DNA from 2 places in the Thalassotalea insulae genome. Region 2 is predicted to be linked to the other one. Evidence: riboswitches for the same ligand, from Rfam matches in the RefSeq annotation. Region 2 holds a riboswitch; the other holds the start of a gene.
What was found. Region 2 has a riboswitch for thiamine pyrophosphate ahead of QQK06_RS10660 (TonB-dependent receptor). Riboswitches for the same ligand answer to the same signal wherever they lie in the genome.
Positions count from the first base shown of each region.

Region 1 (4,439 bases), 520 kb from region 2:
CGCACCACTTTGTTGAAAATAAGTGTAACCACTAAGCTCAGCCAATAACTTCGGCCACAAGCTAAGCGATTCAAAACCCATTTCAACAATATTAGCGTCGCTGTGCATGGCCTCACCCAACGGCGTCAATAAGCCAGCAGCTGCATAAGCTGCACTTTGCTTCGCTGGTTTACTGTCTTTATCCAACAAGGTCACTTGATGACCTTGTTGGGCTAAACGCCAGGCGATTAAACGCCCGATAAGACCTGCACCAACGATAGCAAAATGCAACGGCTGACTCACTACATCTGAGCAAATCAGGTTATCGATTTTCATCGCCGTCTATTGCCGCTAATTCCTTCGCCTGATGGTAAATTTCACTACCTGTCGCTTTGAATTCTGCTGATTTTTCTGCCATGCCAGCAATCGCCTGTTCAAGACTCTGAGCTTGCGCCGTTACAGTTTCATCGACTAATTTCACCTGGATCTGCTCGCCAGCTTCAAGCTTAGCAGCATAGTCCCGCACATCCTGAGTGATCTTCATCGAGCAAAATTTTGGTCCGCACATCGAGCAAAAGTGGGCAATTTTACCTGATTCCTGCGGCAAGGTTTCATCGTGGTAAGCCCTTGCACGCTCTGGATCTAGACCGAGATTAAATTGGTCATGCCATCTAAATTCGAAACGCGCTTTCGATAAGGCATTGTCACGAATTTGAGCACCCGGATGGCCTTTCGCCAGATCGCCAGCATGGGCGGCTATTTTATATGTGATCAGCCCTTCTTTAACATCCTCTTTATTCGGTAACCCCAAATGCTCTTTCGGCGTGACATAACAGAGCATCGCACAACCATACCAACCAATATTTGCCGCACCTATACCGGAAGTAATATGATCATAACCTGGCGCGATATCTGTGGTCAGTGGCCCTAAAGTATAAAACGGCGCTTCATGACAATGTTTAAGCTGCTCTTCCATATTCGCTTTAACCATATGCAATGGTACATGCCCCGGGCCTTCAATCATTACCTGGACGTCGTGCTGCCAGGCAATTTTTGTTAATTCTCCTAAGGTATGTAATTCGCTAAACTGTGCTTCATCATTGGCATCAGCAATAGAACCCGGACGCAAACCATCGCCTAGAGAAAATGAAACATCATAGGCCTTACAAATCTCACAAATCTCTTCAAAATGGGTATAGAGAAAATTTTCTTTATGGTGAGATAAACACCATTTCGCCATGATCGAACCACCACGCGAGACAATGCCAGTTACTCGTTTCGCCGTCATCGGCACATAGCGCAATAACACCCCGGCATGGATCGTGAAATAATCCACCCCTTGCTCTGCCTGCTCAATCAAGGTATCTCGGAATACTTCCCAGGTAAGATCTTCAGCGACGCCATTGACCTTCTCTAATGCCTGGTAAATCGGTACTGTACCGATAGGCACCGGTGAATTTCGGATGATCCATTCGCGGGTTTCATGAATATAACGGCCGGTTGATAAATCCATCACCGTATCGGCACCCCATTTAGTTGACCATACCAGTTTTTCAACTTCTTCTTCTATTGATGAACTGACCGCGGAATTGCCGATATTTGAATTCACCTTGATCAAGAAGTTACGGCCAATGATCATAGGTTCACATTCCGGGTGATTGATATTTGCCGGAATGATTGCACGACCTTCAGCAACTTCCTGACGTACAAATTCAGCAGTAATTTCACTTGGGATATTGGCACCAAAACTTTCGCCTGGATGCTGATGCTTGAGTATTTCGTCTTTCATTTCAGCGCGTTTGGTATTTTCACGAATGGCAATATACTCCATTTCTGGGGTAATAATTCCCTGCCGAGCATAATGCATTTGCGTGACATTTTTACCTGCTTTGGCTTTACGAACCTTAGGTAAATTATCAAAACGAATATGATCTAGTCCTTCATCCGCTAATCGTTGCTGCGAATAGCCTGAACTCGCACCGTCAAGTGTTTCACTGTCACCACGGCGAGTGATCCATTCAGCCCGCAGTTTAGGTAAGCCTTGATGAACATCGACCGATACTTCTGGATCTGTATATACTCCGGAGGTGTCGTAAACTCTGATCGGCTCATTCGCTTCAAATATCGGTTGCTCTTCAGTACCGCCAACAAAGGTATCACCGACGCTAATTTCACGCATACCAACCTGAATATCGTGTAATTTTCCTTTGACGTATACTTTTTGTGAATTGGGGTAACTTTGACCAGAGACATTATGAATAAATGCCTGTGCCTGTTCCCGACGTTGACGTCGAGAAAGTGATTTTTGTGACTGAGTCATAATATGCCTTTTTAACTAAACGTTAGTGTTACAAGTAAAAAGACGGAGTGTAGAATGGAAAAAAATAATCAAGATCTAGATTATTTTTGTCTTGTTCCCTTACGCAGATGTTAATCTGATCAGGTTCTACGGATCCCGCAACAGCGATCTCAGCTATAGCCTTACCACAAACTTCACTAAATCATAAAGTTTAAAGTAAAAATAAAGCACTCCGACAAGTTGTACTGAGTAGACGAGTGATATCGCCACTTGGTACAGTAAGCTCAATTTTAGAGAATGTTACCTCAGATGCAAGCTAAATAACGTCAATTATTGCTAATTCAACGCAAAAAGATATACATTATACATAAAGTAATATAGAGATAGTGCAAATTCATTATAAGAAGAATGATCATGAAATTAAAATCGAGTACTTTACTGCTAAGCGCGGCATTAGCCTGTATACAAATTCCAGCAATTAGTTGGGCTGATAATCTATTCGGCACAGCAAACAATGGCTCCAGACAAGATGTACTGCGTGGTTCTATTACCCCTGAACGCGCCTGGTGGGATTTAAGTCATTATGATTTAGCAATAAAAGTTGATCCAAAAAAACGTACCATTGCCGGTACCAATACTATGTCGTACCGGGTCGTTGCGCCACAATCAGATATTCAAATTGAGTTACAAGCACCGATGAAACTAACTAAGGTCACACAAAATGGTGAAGTGCTTACGGTAAAAAAAGATGGTTACAGCTATTTTATTACCCCTAATGCTCAACAAACGCTTGGTTCGACTCAATCATTAGTGATGCACTTTTCCGGTCAGCCAACCGTTGCCAAAAAAGCACCTTGGGATGGCGGCATCACCTGGAGTAAAGATAATAACGGCAACGATTTTATTGCCTCAAGTAATCAGGGCATTGGTGCCAGCATCTGGTGGCCAAATAAAGATCACGGTTATGATGAACCGGATAACGGCGTTGATATTCGCGTGGAAGTGCCTGAACATTTAGTCGATGTTTCCAATGGTCGCTTGATTGAAACCACTCACAACAAAAACGCCAAAACCAAAACTTATCACTGGCGTGTTATTAACCCAATTAACAATTATGGCGTGAATCTCAATATCGGCGACTACGTTCATTTTGGCGAAAAATATCAGGGTGAAAAAGGCCAGCTTGATATGGACTACTGGGTGTTGCGCGATAACTTAGCAAAAGCGAAAAAGCAATTTAAAGACGCTAAACGCACCGTCGAAGCGCTAGAGTACTGGTTTGGCCCGTATCCATTCTATGAAGACAGTTATAAATTGGTAGAAGCGCCTTACTTGGGCATGGAGCATCAAAGCTCAGTCACTTATGGCAATGGTTACCAAAATGGCTATTTAGGTCGAGATCGTAGTGACGCAGGACCTGGGATGTTATTCGATTTTATAATTGTCCATGAATCTGGCCACGAATGGTTTGCTAACAATGTCACCAGTAAAGATATTGCGGATATGTGGATCCATGAGAGCTTTACTAACTACGCTGAAAGCTTATTCCTTGAATATCATTATGGTAAAGAGACCGCGTTCAAATATACCCGAGGCCAGCGACTTAACATCCAGAACCAGCAGCCAATAATCGGCCAATACAATATTCACAGCGAAGGTTCCAGTGACATGTACGATAAAGGCGGCAACATGTTACACACCATCCGTCAGCTAGTTAATGACGATAAAAAATGGCGTGAAATATTGCGTGGTATAGGTAAAACGTTTTACCATCAAACAGTGACCACAACACAAATAGAAAACTTTATCAGCGAGCAAGCCGGTATCGACTTAAGCAAGGTCTTTGACCAATACTTACGAGATAACCGCATACCAACATTAGAATATTACCTTAAAGACGATAAAATTCGCCTGCGCTGGAATAATGTTAAGCCTGGTTTTGATATGCCAGTTCGCGCTTTCATTAATGGCGAAGCAATTTGGTTGTCACCAACCACTCACTGGTCTGAAGTAACGATAAACCACAAAAATCCAAGCATAAAAGTCGACAGTAACTTCTATGTTTCTAGCCTAAATATTCAGGGCTAATTCACAGCACTAAATTGCAACATCTGGCACATACTCATTGTCAGGTGTTGCATCTTCCCTTCGTTAGTACCAA
Region 1 covers NZ_BSST01000001.1:1,827,689-1,832,127, forward strand. The annotation lists gene thiO (glycine oxidase ThiO) at 1-315, opposite strand, end outside; gene thiC (phosphomethylpyrimidine synthase ThiC) at 302-2,299, opposite strand; TPP riboswitch at 2,378-2,523, opposite strand; gene QQK06_RS08320 (M1 family metallopeptidase) at 2,693-4,366, shown strand.
Region 1: linked by a shared signal. The riboswitch ahead of thiC (phosphomethylpyrimidine synthase ThiC) and the one ahead of QQK06_RS10660 (TonB-dependent receptor) in region 2 are both predicted to bind thiamine pyrophosphate.

Region 2 (4,439 bases):
CCAGTTTTCCAGTACTTTTTGCGCCACCAGATAGGTTGCAAACACCGCAAATACGGTGGTTGCTGAATCCAAATATGGAAAATCTGTTGGCGTGAAATTAGCCATTAACCAGCCGAATATCAAAGAAAGCACTGATAACGCCGCGATGATTTTACTATGCCGATGTAACGGCCAGCGCTGAATATGCACCGCTTGATGATCAAGCTGAGTCAGGCCTTGCCAGCAATACCAGCCATAGACTGCCATTACCAGATAGTAAAGCTGTAACAGGCTATCCATCCACAGATAAACATCATAGAAAATCACTGTGTAAATCAAAGTACTGACCAATGCTGCTGGCCAGCACCAGATATTTTCTCGTGCCGCTAACAGCACGTAAAGCAATGCACAAATAACCGCAAGCCATTCCCAAAAAGGTAACTGGCTAAAGTATTGAACAATTTCAGTCATTAACGCTCTGCTTCCACCTGGCTACGGTTGCCGCCAATAAACTTACAAACAAAGACGGCCGCATTTAATGATTGATGGACCTGCTTAATTTCCGTCATCACCTTAGCCACCGCCAGATCGTATTCACCAAAAACTTGAGTACTCATGCCATTAGTGACAACTTGCAAACCGTCAACGGCTCTCAGTCGTTTGATAAAAGCCCAAATTTCTGCCTTGAATTCTTGTTCTGCTAGCGGGTACAAGCTGATCTCTATTGAAATATCCATGTTCTGCTCTCAATGAATTAATGCTAAAACTGATAATTAAGGGTAGCACCCAATACCGCAGGTTCACCTAATTGATAATACGCTTTGCTGTCGTAGCCATCTCGTGGATCATTTCCAAAGTAAAATCCTCGAGTCACGTAATCTTTATCAAATATATTCCGCGCCCATAATTTAAGCTGCCAGTTAGCCTGCTGGTAGCTAATTGAACCATGCATCAACACATAACTATCGGATTTCTCCGAATGGCTGTCGGAAAAATAAAAGTTATCTTTGCCATCAAGATTGACATTAAAATACCACTGATCGTTAAGATAATAATTGATACCGATATTAAATTGATACTGTGGCGCATGGGCTTGATCACGACCACTTTCTATAGTGCCGTTCGCATAACGATAACCTTCAAATTCAGTTTCTAATAAGCCAACACTGGCATAATATTCAGCTTGTTGCGTCACCTGCCATGCTGCTTCCAGTTCAATGCCGTAGTTATAACCACGAGCCGCGTTGTCCCAGTAACTGATAAATTCGCTACTGCCATCGCTACGTTCATCTAAGTGATAACTACTGATCTGGATATCATCGCGTTTCATATAAAATGCAGCCGCTCTAATATAAGCATCATTGTTGAGTAATTGACGCTTATAACCCACTTCATAATTCCATAAATATTCCGGCTTAAACACTCGTTGCTCTTTTGTTAAGCTACCACTGGTATTCACGCTTCCTGATTTATAGCCCTTGTTAATCGCAGCATAGATCATGGCATCTTTATCCGCCTGATAACTAAGTACTAACTTGCCACCAACCATAGAGTCATCTGGTGAAAATTTCACCCCTTGTGAATTATGATAATCACTGTCACGTTGTTCAACGCGCACACCGGATGTCAGAGTAATTTTTTTAGTTAACTCACTATCAAGCTGAGCAAAAACCGCGGAATTTTTTGCGCTAAAATCTGAGCTAAAATCACCGTCTAAATAAGTATATCGACGCGTTAAGTCTTCATCGTCCTGTTTAAAATATGCACCGATCACCCAATCTGTGGTGTTAGCAAATAACTGACTGCGGTTATTTGACACTAAACGAAATTCCGCCGTGTAGTTAGTGCGATCTCTTAAATAATGATCGGTCGAGGAATACTCATAAGGATGCATGCCCTGATAGCTCCAATCTTCGTCATAGCCATAAGCGAGATCCGAATCCATCAGGCTGAAAATAGAAACAATATCAAAGCCGCTAAATTTGCGGTACATCAGTTTAGCGCTGGCCGCTGTGGTTTGCTGCTCATCAAATCCCGGCTGGTCTGACAATGTATTGCGATCATTATCTAAGGAAAAGGCGTCATAGCCATTGTTAAAATCCGCATGGATAAGCGCTAAATCTATGGTTAATTCTTTACTGGCCTCAATCGCTAACTTACCACGCAACATTAATTCATCACGATTATTAGTATCTTCGCGGTCAAGGTAGGTATTAGTGATAAAACCATCACTGCTATATTGCTCGGCAGAAAAGCGGTAATTTACTTTATCAGATGCAGGGCCTGACAACGCGAGTCCAGCACTATAACTATGGTAGTTTCCCGCAGATAAACGAATCGCCCCTTCAAATTCATCACTTGGCTGATGACTTGACATATAAATCAAACCGGCGAGTGCATTAGCGCCAAACTGCGTCCCTTGAGGACCACGAAATAGCTCGACTTGTGCAATATCAAAAGTCGAGGCAATACTACCAATGCCGGAAAAATCAATATTATCAATAATAAGGCCAACCGAAGGGTTAATCGGTTCCTTAAACTGGCTGCGTTCACCAATACCACGAATTTGATAATATCGCGCCCGCTGTGAACCACTGGAAAAGTTGACATTCGCCGCTGCACCAACAATTTCTTCCAGATTTTGTCCGTTACGAACAGCAATATCTTGCTCGGTCAATACAGATAAAGAAGTGGCGGTATTTTGTAAGTTTGTCGTACGATAACCAGAATGTACCTGGATCACTTCAATTGATTGCTCGTCTGCGGTTTGATTGGTGGCTGAAGATTCAGCGTACGCAGCATGCGTGATAAGGTTTAATAGCATGATAGCGATAGGCGTTTTTACAAGTTTCATTGGACTCTCACAACAAAAACCAGCGGTGAAAAGTAAAACTAGTAAAAACGATTAACAAACAGTTATTTGCTAATCAGTTGGCTAATTCAACCATCCCTACGCCGGCATTATCCGTTTCAGGTAATAAGGGTATAAATTTCTCAGTGCCAATGATAAAAAGCGGCACACCCCTTGGTTTGAGCGCGATCGTACCAAGTTAACAGCAAATGTACAGTAAAATCATCCGCAGTTTGCTGCTTTGTAGTAATAGCGCTAGTAATTACTGAACGGGCAAGTAAATGTCAGTCACCATTTCCTGCTCCGAGACCTCAGGGAAGAAACTTACTCGATGAAAAAACAGCGGAAAGTCACGCAGCTCATATTCATTATCCTGCAGCCAATTTTGATAGAGAAAATTCACCGACGTCGCTAACGTATCATCGCTGCCAACATGCCGAACTTTAGCGCATTTACCAGCCGGAATAACCTTATTAACAATCCCATCATAATTGTCAGCTAGCGGGCGCTTAACAGCACAGGCTAAATCAAAACGGTAATCCTTATCCGCTGTGATGCTAGGATCATCATAAACGAGATTAAATGTTTTACTCTTGCTTGGTGAAAGGCCATGGGCTTTTCGCCATTGGATAAACTTCTGGATGCTCGCTCCGAGCAAATGTGGTGCAGCTCTGTGCTCCATAACTGCGATTAGGGTTTCAGGAAAATCTACAATGCTAACTGCTACTTGGGTATTCATAATTTTTGTCCTCAGCTCAACTATCGTCTGATACTTTGTCTGCCATAATGCCCAGTCAGGTGATAACCTAAAATCTGACGGTGATAGCTTAAAGCATCGCTTAAACGCCCGGGAAAACGCTTCATGACTGTCATAGCCAGCCGTTATCGCAATATCGATAATGTTGCTATCACGATACGCTAGCTGATATGCCGCACGTTTGAGCCGTAATAATCTCGCCAATGACATTACCGACATGCCAAAAAATAGCGAACATTGGCGATGAAAGTGATATTTCGACAAGTTAGCAAGTTGGCATAACTGTTCAACATCAAGATCTTCATCCAGATTAGCTTCGATAAAACGCACTACCTCAATAAATCTGGTTTGATATCTTGTCATCTAATCGTTTCTCCTCAGCGCTGAGATAATACCCCTGACTCTTGCGTGACACTTGACCAAAATTGCTCAATTTTGTCCTATATGTCAAACAGCCAAAGGTAAACCACTACTCCACGCATTAGCCATTCCGATAAGTGCACTGTGATAATCGGTATGCTTACTGGCTAAGTTTCTTTGTTGACAAAATTCATGGTCTTGATTAAAAATCGTCTGTGCCAGTTGCCGCCCGACGCTAATAATACTTGAGGTTTTCTCTGCTCTTAATTCAGTGTAGTGTCGACAGGCATCTGGAAGATTACTACTATGCTGAACTAAACAGTTAACCAAATGCCAGGCACTTTCCAACGCCTGACATGCCCCCTGACCAGAAGTTGGCAAAGGCGCATGCGCACTGTCGCCCAGTAATACTACATTATTTTTATGCCAAACCTTGATTGGGTTATGGTCATGAACATAAATTTTATGGATCTTGGTTAATGGCGTTTGCTC
Region 2 covers NZ_BSST01000001.1:2,344,322-2,348,760, reverse strand. The annotation lists gene pnuC (nicotinamide riboside transporter PnuC) at 1-450, opposite strand, end outside; gene QQK06_RS10665 (hypothetical protein) at 450-716, opposite strand; gene QQK06_RS10660 (TonB-dependent receptor) at 740-2,833, opposite strand; TPP riboswitch at 2,910-3,015, opposite strand; gene QQK06_RS10655 (AraC family transcriptional regulator) at 3,093-3,950, opposite strand; gene QQK06_RS10650 (FAD-dependent monooxygenase) at 4,035-4,439, opposite strand, start outside.